One region of the Legionella donaldsonii genome, then DNA from elsewhere that is predicted to be linked to it. Evidence: riboswitches for the same ligand, from Rfam matches in the RefSeq annotation. Region 1 holds a riboswitch; the other holds the start of a gene.

Region 1 (5,757 bases):
TCTGTTTATATTTTTACTATCTAGGCCGAAAAGCTAGCGAAATGTCAACAGACCTCGTCGTCATGTGTTAACTAGAGAAAACGATGAATTTAACAATTACCCCAATTAAAGAAGACGAGTTATCTGTCTTAATGCTGGAAGAAGCTGCTAAAGAGGGATGGCTATACAGTTCATATGATGTAGATTGTTATTTTAATTATCCACTTAATCGAATTTATGCGATTAACGTCGATGATGAGTTGGCTGGCTGTGTACTCTTACATGAAAGTTTGAGCCGGGTACAAGGAAGGCCGCTGCGTTCAGCAGGCTTTTTTTTGGTAAAAGAAAAGTACCGTGGTCAAAGAGTTGTCGGTCCGCTATTATGGCAGAATGCCATTACAGCTTCTATTTCTAGAGAGATGCTGGTTTGTTTTCATGCGGTACCTCGCGCAGTTAATTTTTATGAGCGCTTAGGTTTTCTAAGAACATCGCTAGTCAATATTTTTTATTCTCTTCAGCTCAAACAAATTAACAATGCTCCATTAGCGACAATTATTCCGCTTATTGAAAATGGAGTACTTAAAAGGATTGTCTCATTTCAAGAGATTGATGGTTATACAGAAACATTATTTAATGGTACAAGTGGGGCGGGTTTTTTTGATTTCATTCACCACTGGGTTTCCCGTCCTGATGCTATCATTCTTGCCTATTATGAACAGGGAGTTGTTAAAGGCTATGGCGTTTTAACAGTCTGTAAACAGAGTCGTAAGAAAGGTGAAACCTCATTATGTTACCGCGTGTCACCTCTTTATGCTGATTCGATTGAAATAGCAGATTCTTTATTAAAAGCCCTGATCTATTATACTTGGCAAAACAAGGTAGACCGTATTGAATTAAACTCATTGGCAAGCTTGGGTACAGCATTTGCACACAAGCTCGCCGACCTTGGATTTATCGCCAGTGGTATGAATTATGTGGTAGCCAACCATGGTCATCTAATTGACAGCAAAGCAGCAATTTTAGACAAAATTTTTACGAGTTTGCCGCTTGAATACCCACATGAAGTAACAGGTGGATTTGACTAGAGTTGTTTTTATGTCGGATTATAGTGAAGAGATTAGCCGAGGCATTTAGGCATTGGAGGCCGGTCAACACGCCTGAACAAGCAATAGGAATATAAGGAAATTTTCATGTCGAATTCATCTGCCAAGATAGTCCGTTTTCACACACTTGGGGGGCCAGAAGTACTAAAGATAGAAGAGGTCCCACTACCAGAACCAGGCGAAGGAGAGGTGCGCTTACGTGTTCACGCGATTGGTTTAAACCGCGCTGAGATCATGTTTCGTACGGGAAACTATTTGATACAACCCGATTTGCCTTCCAAGATCGGTTATGAAGCATCGGGTGTAGTCGAAGCGGTTGGTCCTCATGGGGATAAAAAGAGGATTGGTCAGGTATATAGTACGGTACCGTGTTTTAATCTTGGTAAATATGGGGTATATGGAGAAGTAGCAATAGTACCCACTTTTTCACTTGCAAAGTACCCAAAGAAACTGTCCTATGAGGAAGGAGCTTCTATTTGGATGCAGTACCTGACCGCATATGGGGCTTTAATTCATTATGGGAAACTTGCCCAGAATGATTTCGTTTTGATTACGGCTGCAAGCAGTAGTGTAGGCCTGGCTGCCATACAAATTGCACATGCCCAGAAGGCAATCAGTATTGTAACGACGCGAACAACTATGAAAAAAGAAGAATTATTAGCCTTAGGCGCTGATCATGTTATTGTCACAAACGACGAGAATCTACCTGCCCGTATCAAAGAAATCACCAATGGGAAAGGCGTGAAGATAGTTTTCGATCCTATAGCTGGTAAGGGTGTTGAACTACTGGCAGAGACAATCGCTCCAGGCGGAATCCTTTTTGTTTATGGGAATTTGTCGATGGAGCCAATGACTCCATTTCCACTTTTGACAGCATTAAACAAAGGCATTTCAATGCGGGGTTATACCCTCTTTGAAATTGTTAGCTTACCCGAAGTTCGTGCCAAAGCTGAAAAATATATTTTTGACCATTTAGAAGATGGCTCGTTTGAGCCCCAAATTGCTCGAACCTTTACTCTAGAGCAGATTGCAGAAGCGCATCGTTATATGGAGTCAAATGAACAAATTGGTAAGATTATAGTCAGGCCTTAATTAAAGGCCTGCTTTTATGCATTCAGCTTCTTGAAGAGCTGCTGCAAATTCCTCGTCAATTTCTTCTATCTCTTCTGCGCTTCGATCGGTTAGATCGATGTCCAGATCTTTTTCAAGATCCTGAACAGGAATTCTATTTTGCAGGTTGGCAAAGAAACCTTGTCTATTGATTACGTCATAAACGGTGTTCTTTACAAGTGTTTGATAGTTCTCAAATTGCTCATGCTCTGAATTTTGAGTCGCTACAGTCGCTTCGATAACCTGATCGACTTTTTCACTAAGTTCTATGTCTTCACTAAAAAGTAATTCAGGAAGTGCCTCATACTCTTCTTGCGAAAGTTGTTTTTCAAGCAGTTCGACCAGGATGTCTGCGTGGCTATGCTCCAGATAATCGGAATCTGCTATTGTTCGGTACGCGTTAATTACCCGAGTGCCGCAATCAAAATCATTGAATTGATCTTCAGTAGAGTACACCAATAATTCATTATAATTGTCTTTGCCAATCAATTTATCGAGCAAAGCAGTGCTGTGTTTCAGCATTCCTTTTTGTCTGATTGAAAGTGCTGCTTCATCGTCTATAAAAGGTTGTTCGTCTTGTATCGACCAGACGTCTTCCTCGCCTTCTTTTTCTTTTAGTAAATAAAACCAATGTCCATCATAGTTAACCGGTAAAAATACTTTCTTTCCTTCTCTGGCAGCATGCTCTATCAAGGCTTTTACCTGCTCTTCCTGGTCTGTAGACATTTCCAGGAGTGAAAAGGGGGCTGAGACTAAAACGTCATCAGAAATAAAATCAGGATCTTCCAAGAGGTCAGTCATATCTTTTATGGTGAGTAAGGTTTGCGCAGAAACCTCCCCTCTTTTTTGGTATTGATCAGCGATGCTTAGATAAGCCTGATCATGTAGGGTAACTAAAGCCAAGGTTGCTTTTTTTACCTCTATGTCAAAGGTCTGTTTCCAGGTTAAGAATTCCTGATCCCATACGACATTGGCTTCTTCTAACTTTTCGTATTGTGCCATAAGCTTTAGTAAGCGGCTTAAAAGTCCACTGGCTTTCATAACATTTAATGCAGCCATATTGTATAACGGTATATCATTTTCGGTGCAAAGGGCGATGATAGCTTCTTTTTTTGCTACCCACTGGTCTTCTTCTTGCTCAATAACCAGCTGGCTTAAACTGTCATATTCGTCGCGCAATTTACCTTGTTCTGCAAGTGATAAAGCCATAATCGTTGCCTTAATAAAAGTTGGTTTACACCATTTGTGTGACATAATATCACAATGAAATTAAGTAAAGATTAATTCTAAATTTAAAGGATTAAAAAGATGATTACAGTGTTTGCTACAGTGACGGCCAAAGATGGCAGTGAATCAAAGGTAAAAGAAGCATTATTAGCGTTGGTGAACCCCTCGCGCCAAGAGTCAGGCTGCATTGAATATCATTTCTACCAGGGGCAAGATAATCCTTGCGAATTTGTCTGCTTTGAAGAATGGGAAAGTAGAAGTCATCTTGATCAGCATATGCAAACTAACCATCTTCGAGCCTGTCTAGCCAAAATAGAAGTCTGGCTGGGAAAACCTGTCAGCATGATTATTAGCGATAAAATCTCAGCGTAATTACTTTATTTTTAGAGTAGTTTGAATAAAAAAGAGCGTGCATGCGTTGGTACGCTACCTGCAGACTAACCTGGGCAATGATCTGAAAAGGAGGCTAATGCCGGATTACACGGCCGCTCCATAATTAAGAAGATGCGATTCATCTTTTTAACATCATGACTATCTATTTATTAATCCAGCATGTTTATTGACAGCCTGATCTTGGCTCGTTAGACTCGTGATGAATGATTCACCAGGGGTGCTTTGGTTCCTGCCAAAGCTGAGAAAGACCCTTATAACCTGCACTGGGTAATGCCTGCGGAGGGAGAGTGAGATTGATGAAACTGAGTTTTTGGGCTCTGTATACTCATTGGCTACTTCCTCCGATTTATTTTGAGGAGGTAAGCGATGGTATTTTCAAGAATAATGCATAGATGCTCTACTGTTTTTCCAAAAATACACCACCATCCATTTAATCAAAAACTCTATGAGGGCTCCCTATCCAGGACAACCTTCAAGCTTTACTTAGAACAGGATGAACTTTATTTACGTGACCTTTCTTATGCCCTGGGATTAACATCACTGCGATGTTCTAATCAAGTGTATGCAAAGCAATTGCGAGGGGTGTCAGCCTATATTAAGGAAACAGAGCGTAAATTTCATCTTAAGTATCTTGCAGAGTCACCAGCAGTAACTTTTTTTAACCATAAAGCAATTCGTAAAAAAATTCCTGTTATTGCGAGTTATACCGATTATCTTCTTGATAACGCGAAACATGCTCCTATAGAAGTAGCAGTGGCGAGCTTTCTCCCCTGCTTTATGATCTATAGGGAGCTAGGAAAGCGAATAGATCTTACAACCCGTGCTTTAGATCATCCTTATCGAAGGTGGATGGCCTCTTATTCCAGCGAGAATTTTATATCAGCTACCAAAACCATCACCCAAATTACGCAAGAATTAACGGAGCCTATAATGTGTCCCTTACAACAAGAACGAGTTATTTCATCTTTCATGCAATCGGCAGAGTTTGAATGGCAATTTTTTGAAGCAGTCTTTACAGGTGAAAAAGGCTATACAGTTGTTCACGATAACAATTCTATAGGTCGTTTTTAATTGGGTTGAATTGTACTTTACACAATCGATTATTCGGTTTGGCTATACTTAGACTAGCTCTTGAGTTTAATTTATGAAAACAATCACTGCTGTTATGTGGGACCCAGGTGATAATTTAATTAATAAGAGCCTGGATGAAAAGATGACATTGATTGAAGCCAAATTTAAGCAGGCTTACCAATTAGCTATGGCTGGAGATCCTGATAAAGACAATACGCTTGTTTTTTTATGTCCTGAATTTGCCTTGCTTAATATGGATGCTTCGGAGAAAAATTTTTCTTATTCAAAACAGGCATTTCAAAAGGCTGGGGAGCGGTTACAAAAGTTAGTTGATGATTTTCCTAACGCCATTATTATTCCAGGTACCACTTATATGGAGAAAAACCTGGATCTGGCCGATGCGAAGAAAAAGATAAAATATGCTGACACAATAAAAAAGTGGCAACTTAGAAATTTCAAACCAGCGCAGGATTTTCAGCAAGAAATTGCAGGGATGACCTTGGTAAAAAATACCAGTACTGCTTTCTTCCATTCAGGAGATGGAACGCATAAACCCAAACGTTATAGCAAGCGAATAGAAGCAAATGAGCTTTTGGAGCCATTTGTAGGTATGTTTTACCCTGGGCATGGAGAGCCGTTTTTTACCCAAAACGACATTCGCTTTGGCCTTGAAATTTGCGCTGATCACAAGGAGGGGGTTTTAGTGTCGGAGCAAAGAAGAACAGGTCAAACGGTGGATGTACATCTTATTGTGGCAAACACGATTTATACTATCCCTAATAAAGTAGCTAAGGACACCGCCATTGTAATAAATTGCGCAGGGAGTTTTCAAAGCGATATCCATGCGGCTAAAGCAACCGGTGTCTGGATTCGA
Region 2 (5,757 bases), 130 kb from region 1:
CCATAACAGCCAAAAGCAGAAAAAGTTTTCAAATCGGCTTGAATACCCGCCCCACCGGAACCATCGAAACCTGCTATAGACAGGGTTTTATAGCGCATTGTCATTTTTCTATCTCAGTTAATCGAATTGAACGAGTCAACTATCTCAGAACCTGCAATCCACTCACCGAATAATTCCCAATCGGGTTTATATAATTTATCAATAAATACTTGTCGAAAAGCGCCTGGTCCTTGTGTTTTATGCTGGGTTAGTTGTCCACATAAACCAAAATAAGCAGTCGCCAGTAGAGCAGCCTGGTACATGCTTAAGCCAATTGCCGCAAAGGCAGCGATTACAGCAGTCAGCGTGCAACCCATACCCGTCACCAAAGGCATCAGTGGTGAACCAAAGGGTAAATTGATTGCCTGTCTGCCATCGGTTATAAAATCAACCGGGCCACTCACTACAACAATTTTTGATGGTGAAACAGCCAGTTGTTGCGCAGCATTCATTGCCTGATTCACACTACGGGCCGATTCAACGCCTTTCGTATCACCTGCTTCATCGCTTAAAGCCAGAATCTCGCTGGCATTGCCGCGAATGATATCGACATGAGGGAGAAGCGATTTTGCCGCAGTGGTGCGTAAACGACTTGCGCCAGCACCAACGGGATCCAGCACAACAGGCTTGCTTTGTGACTTGGCTATTTTTGCCGCCTCTAAAGCGCGTTCATAAAAAGCGTGATCGAGGGTACCTAAGTTGATGTTAACGACTTGACTGATCGTAATCAGCTCTTCTATTTCATCCATCGCCTGACTCATCAAGGGTGCCGCCCCCGAGGCCAATAAGCTGTTAGCCATAAATTCCATAGTAACAAAATTGGTTAAACATAAAACCAAAGGCTTCGTTTGACGGAGGCTAACTAACGCCTCTTCCAAATCCTTCAACAGATTCATCATGTTTCACTTCCCTCCATTAATTGACGTAGCGTTGCTGCCATAAGCGCAGGGTTTTCCGCCTTATGCAGAGCACCAATTACCGCAATCCCCTTCGCTCCCGCTGCCATGACTTCCTTGACATTGTGTTGATCAATACCGCCAATACCGATCATTGGATGAGTCGAGCGCAAACTTAAACGGTGCAGCCCATCCAAGCCCCAGGTTGTACGAATATTCTTTTTATGCTGAGTAGGGAAAACTGCACTGGCGGCCACATAATCCACAACAGACTGATTGGCTCGCTGCAAATCATCCTCCGTTTCTATTGATAAACCGAGCAATTTATCCGGCCCCAAACGCTGTCTGGCAAGTTGTGGTGAACCATCCGTCTGTCCCAAATGCAGACCCTGTGCATCGACGGCTAAAGCCAGTTCAAGATCATCATTGATGATCAGCGGAATATGGTGGTGATCTAAAAGACTCTTAAGTTCAGAAGCGAATGCTAATAGAAAAGCTGGGGAAGCATTTTTTTCGCGAAGTTGTACAGAACTAACGCCTGCACTGACACATTGTTCAATAAAGAGCAAATACTCCGCTAAAGGACAAGACCCGCGATGGGTGACCAACATAAGTTTGTAAAATGGAGCAGCCATAACATCCTTCTATTCATACAACAGAGGATGTGACGTCAAAGATAAGCCTGCTTAAAAGGCCATTAAATAAGAAAAATATCTCTAACCATCACACTCCCTCCGCAGGTATTAACCAGAGCAGGTTTTAAGGGTTTTTCTCAGCCTTGCAACACGAATCGCTGCAAAGCACCCCCGGTGATAAAAACGACCCTTAATTTAGTTGAAGCGAAAAAACTTGTCAACCTGCGTGCAATTTTGTGCAGAATTAGTAGTTATTTGTCTTGGGGAACTAAGCATCAAAGTTCTCTTATTGTAATGAAATTACAACTCTTTTATGATTAGGAAGACTATATTCATAAGAAATGGATCTTCTATGTTAAAAAAAATCATTGGATTGACCGCCTTTTCTTGCTCAGTTATAACGTCAGCCTATGCTGAGCCGGCGTCTACTCCAGCTACGGCACCTTCTAATTCCCAAGCCTCTGGTGCACCGCCTACCAGCTACATGCCCGTTATCATGCAAGAACCTTTTCAGACAGTTATGAAGCGCATGTCTGCTGCAAAAGACGCGATTAATAAAAAACAGCAGGATTTGCTTAACCAGCGTTATGATTTAACCAACAACCCGTCGCAAAATGCGAAAATGTCAAATGGGAAACCCATTCAGGAAGGTGTACGCGTTAAGCTACCTCAAGGAACAACCTGGGATCAACTCGCTAAAATGACGCCCGAGCAAATTAAGGAAGAAGGGTTATATCCTCAAGGTTTCTTGCCTCTGCCGCACCCCAACCATCCTGAAGGGGGTATGCTTTTTCCAAAATTTGCTATCGATGAAATCAACAAGCAGGAACACCGCGATCTGACTCGCTTTGATCTGGATTTTGATATTCCCGACCATTTTTTACCACCCTTTCCTGCCCCAATCTTTTTGACAACACGTCCGGATCTTGGCGATGTATCACAAGGAAAGCTGGTAACTATCAATAATTATTTTGAATTATTTAACGGCATCCTTAACCCTAAACAATTGGAAGGTCTACGGTTGTTGGTAACCCCTTTCCCACAACAACAATTTAACCAAACCGATGATCGGCGCACCATAGAACCCAGCCGTGGTGTTGCTTGTCTTGATTGCCATGCCAATGGCCATACCAACAAGGCAACTCACCTGGTTGGAGACATTCGCCCACAAGAGTTTCGTCATCGTATTAATACCCCGACTTTGCGTGGTGTAAATATTCAGCGGCTCTTTGGCTCACAGCGCGCCTTAAAAACAATCGAAGACTTTACTGAATTCGAACAACGTGCTGCTTATTTTGATGGCGACCCGGTCATTGCGACCAAAAAGGGAATCAATATTCTTGAGCGTGGCAGCCAGGTCCACTTCATGGCTGAGTTTCAGGAAATATTGGATTTTCCGCCTGCTCCCAAACTGAGTTGGGATGGGAAACTGGATCCAGCTAAAGCAACGCCAGCAGAATTGCGCGGCCAGGAACTTTTCTTTGGTAAAGCAAGATGTGCCACTTGCCACACCCCTCCTTATTACACCGACAACACCATGCATAACCTGCATACGGAACGTTTCTTTAATCCACAAACCATCAATGGGCTCAGAGCAGTAGGTGATGGACCGATTAAAACCTTTCCTTTACGCGGTATAAAGGATTCTCCACCTTACCTGCATGATGGTCGTCTGTTGACTTTGGCTGATACGGTCGAATTCTTTAATTTGGTTCTGCAATTACAATTAAATACTCAGGAAAAAGCGGATCTGACTGAGTTTATGAAAGCCCTTTAATGACCTACCTGCCGTGCTATAGGCACGGCATCTAAAAGTGCTGTTCAAAATAAATCGGTCGAGCCCTCAGAGACTGAGGCTTGGTATAAAATTAGCGATCACATGCCGGTGACTGTTCTGATCTGTTTTTTATTGCTAAAGTAATCTGGTTTTCAATAATGCTGATTAACGCACTTAAAATTGGTTTATCAATTTTTCACAGGGATTAAGTGGATCATGAAAAGATATCAACTCCTATTAGTAGACGATTCCAAGCCAGCCCAGGAAGCGTTTAAGGCCATTTTAGAAGACTTTCACTGTGACGTCATTGTAGCTGAGTCAGGTGAAGAAGCCCTGGAAGAATGCAACCTGATGCATTTTGATCTTATCGTGATGGACTTAAGCTTGCCCAGACATAATGGATTTGAGGTTACAGAGCTAATTAAAACCACCAGCCTGCTTAATAAAAAGACTCCCGTTGTCGCTTTGAGTGTGCATAGTGAAGCGCAATTTGCCAGACAAATTCAAAAAGCCAACATCTCCGGTTTCATCTCTAAACCATTTACCCGCAGAGAAGCGACAGAATTAATGAATAGACTTGAACAGGGTTTCTGAACTCAAATGCATTTGATCATCTGCAAAAACATCGGGTGTGCATCTATTTGAAGCGTTTATATTTCAATTAAAGAAGCGAGGGTGAGACCAGCCAGAACTACTGAGTCAATCTCCCCCTCTGTACTGGAAATTATCGTCCTATGAGCCATAGGTTATTATTTCCAGTTACTGGTGGAGCGTATCCTCCGCTAACATATTGCTGCCAGGTTTCGGCAGGTTGAAGACAAATATTACATCGAACCATGTGCCATCCAGTTCCTGAAAATCCTTCTTGCACGGTACAAGATGCACATGCAGCTTGGCTTGTGCCCGCTACTGCAATCATCGATGTAGCGAATACTAACCCAGCTATTGTGGATTTAATCTTCATAATAAATCTCCTTATACTACGCTGCATCATTATGATGCAGAATCCCACGGGTTAATTATAGACCAGGTTAAAAGCGACGATAGCAAAAATATTGTTTAACAATATAAATATGTTGCTTTAAATACAATATTTATTGAAAAGGAATAAATTAAAAGCATGGTATCAGCCAGAATAACAGAGAACTTCTCATGAAAAAATACAACTACCCAAGCACTTACCACCTATTCTTTACTATAGAAAACAGGTGCCCTTGGGGAAACGCGGCCGGTTATTTTAGCCCTTCAATAATGGACTGCCCAATATAAATAGCCGGGTTAGGAAGACTGCCCAACATGGTTTAGAAAAATTTTGTTTTTTTCTGTGGGCACGGGTCCTCTTCATCTTCTGATGAAGATTCCTTTCTGACATAACTTTTCCCGAAAACACCCTTTAGGGCTAATGAATTTGGGTAGCCTGGAGTAACTTCAGTGTCTACTTCTTCCTTGCCGGAGGAAGACGTGAACCGATGTTCTTTCTCATCATCGAGTTCGGTTGTAAGCCTATCGACAGCATGCCTCAGAAGTTGTTCAGGCTTGGGTAGCGTATCTTTAGAGAATTTTTTTACGGCCTCTGTATAGCCGTATAACATTAATTGCGCCCGGTGATCGGGTTCAATGTTATCCCCCATTACTAAAATCGCAGCGTCTTTATCATGCCTATTACTTGAATTATCTGTACTTGTTACTATAACTGCATCAATGACAACAGGTTTGTCGCTGTCATTCAGGTTAAGTTGCGCTCTTACTTCTGGCGAAGCAAGCAAGTACTGTGTTGCCAGTGGTGTATAACTTTCCTGATGACAGAGTGCTCTTAGCAATTGATGTCGGTGGTGATGTGTTTCTTTTATTTGGCCATTCGTATCGATCGTTTCACTCAGTACTCGCTGCGCAGCCGATCGCAATTGACAGTAGGTCACAAACTGATTCGATTGATGGGGTTCAAAATCCGAATCACTCTCTTGCGCTCCACTTAATCGTCCAAGTCCTTTCAAACAGGCCCTTACTATTTTTTGATATTTCTCCTCGTTAAGCTTATTTTTTAACAGCTCAAGAATCAAGGAATAACGGGCTTTATCATTCAACCCTTCACTCACAAATAAAGAATCAACGAGTTCATCAGCAACACTCCAATAGAAATGGACTAATTGTTTTGGTAATTTGGAATTAGCACTATCTATCTCTGGGTATGCGGTTTTCATCTGCATTAACAACCTGATAATCTCAGCGGTATCCTCTTGCTGAGAGGCAGCCAGTAAAGGCTGTACATACCTCTGTTGCAACAATTGATTACGAGCTAACAAACGATCTATCTGAGGCCGCAGTTTTGTATCAAGCTCGAATTTGGTCAAATAGATATTATCTTCTAATGCTTCAACCAAGGCTTCCTCGGTCTGGTCGCTAATAGAGT

The links. A riboswitch is a leader RNA that binds a small molecule or an ion and turns the genes downstream of it on or off. The one in region 1 is predicted to bind thiamine pyrophosphate.
Positions count from the first base shown of each region.
Region 2: linked by a shared signal. The riboswitch ahead of thiE (thiamine phosphate synthase) and the one ahead of DYC89_RS01465 (TenA family protein) in region 1 are both predicted to bind thiamine pyrophosphate.

Region 1 is NZ_UGOA01000001.1:313,406-319,162, forward strand. It holds gene DYC89_RS01445 (GNAT family N-acetyltransferase) at 84-1,064, shown strand; gene DYC89_RS01450 (zinc-dependent alcohol dehydrogenase family protein) at 1,170-2,174, shown strand; gene DYC89_RS01455 (hypothetical protein) at 2,175-3,446, opposite strand; gene DYC89_RS01460 (putative quinol monooxygenase) at 3,501-3,791, shown strand; TPP riboswitch at 4,016-4,115, shown strand; gene DYC89_RS01465 (TenA family protein) at 4,179-4,883, shown strand; gene DYC89_RS01470 (hypothetical protein) at 4,957-5,757, shown strand, end outside.
Region 2 is NZ_UGOA01000001.1:441,983-447,739, reverse strand. It holds gene thiD (bifunctional hydroxymethylpyrimidine kinase/phosphomethylpyrimidine kinase) at 1-98, opposite strand, end outside; gene thiM (hydroxyethylthiazole kinase) at 114-938, opposite strand; gene thiE (thiamine phosphate synthase) at 935-1,570, opposite strand; TPP riboswitch at 1,647-1,753, opposite strand; gene DYC89_RS02125 (cytochrome B6) at 1,923-3,347, shown strand; gene DYC89_RS02120 (response regulator) at 3,564-3,941, shown strand; gene DYC89_RS02115 (hypothetical protein) at 4,072-4,311, opposite strand; gene DYC89_RS02110 (hypothetical protein) at 4,649-5,757, opposite strand, start outside.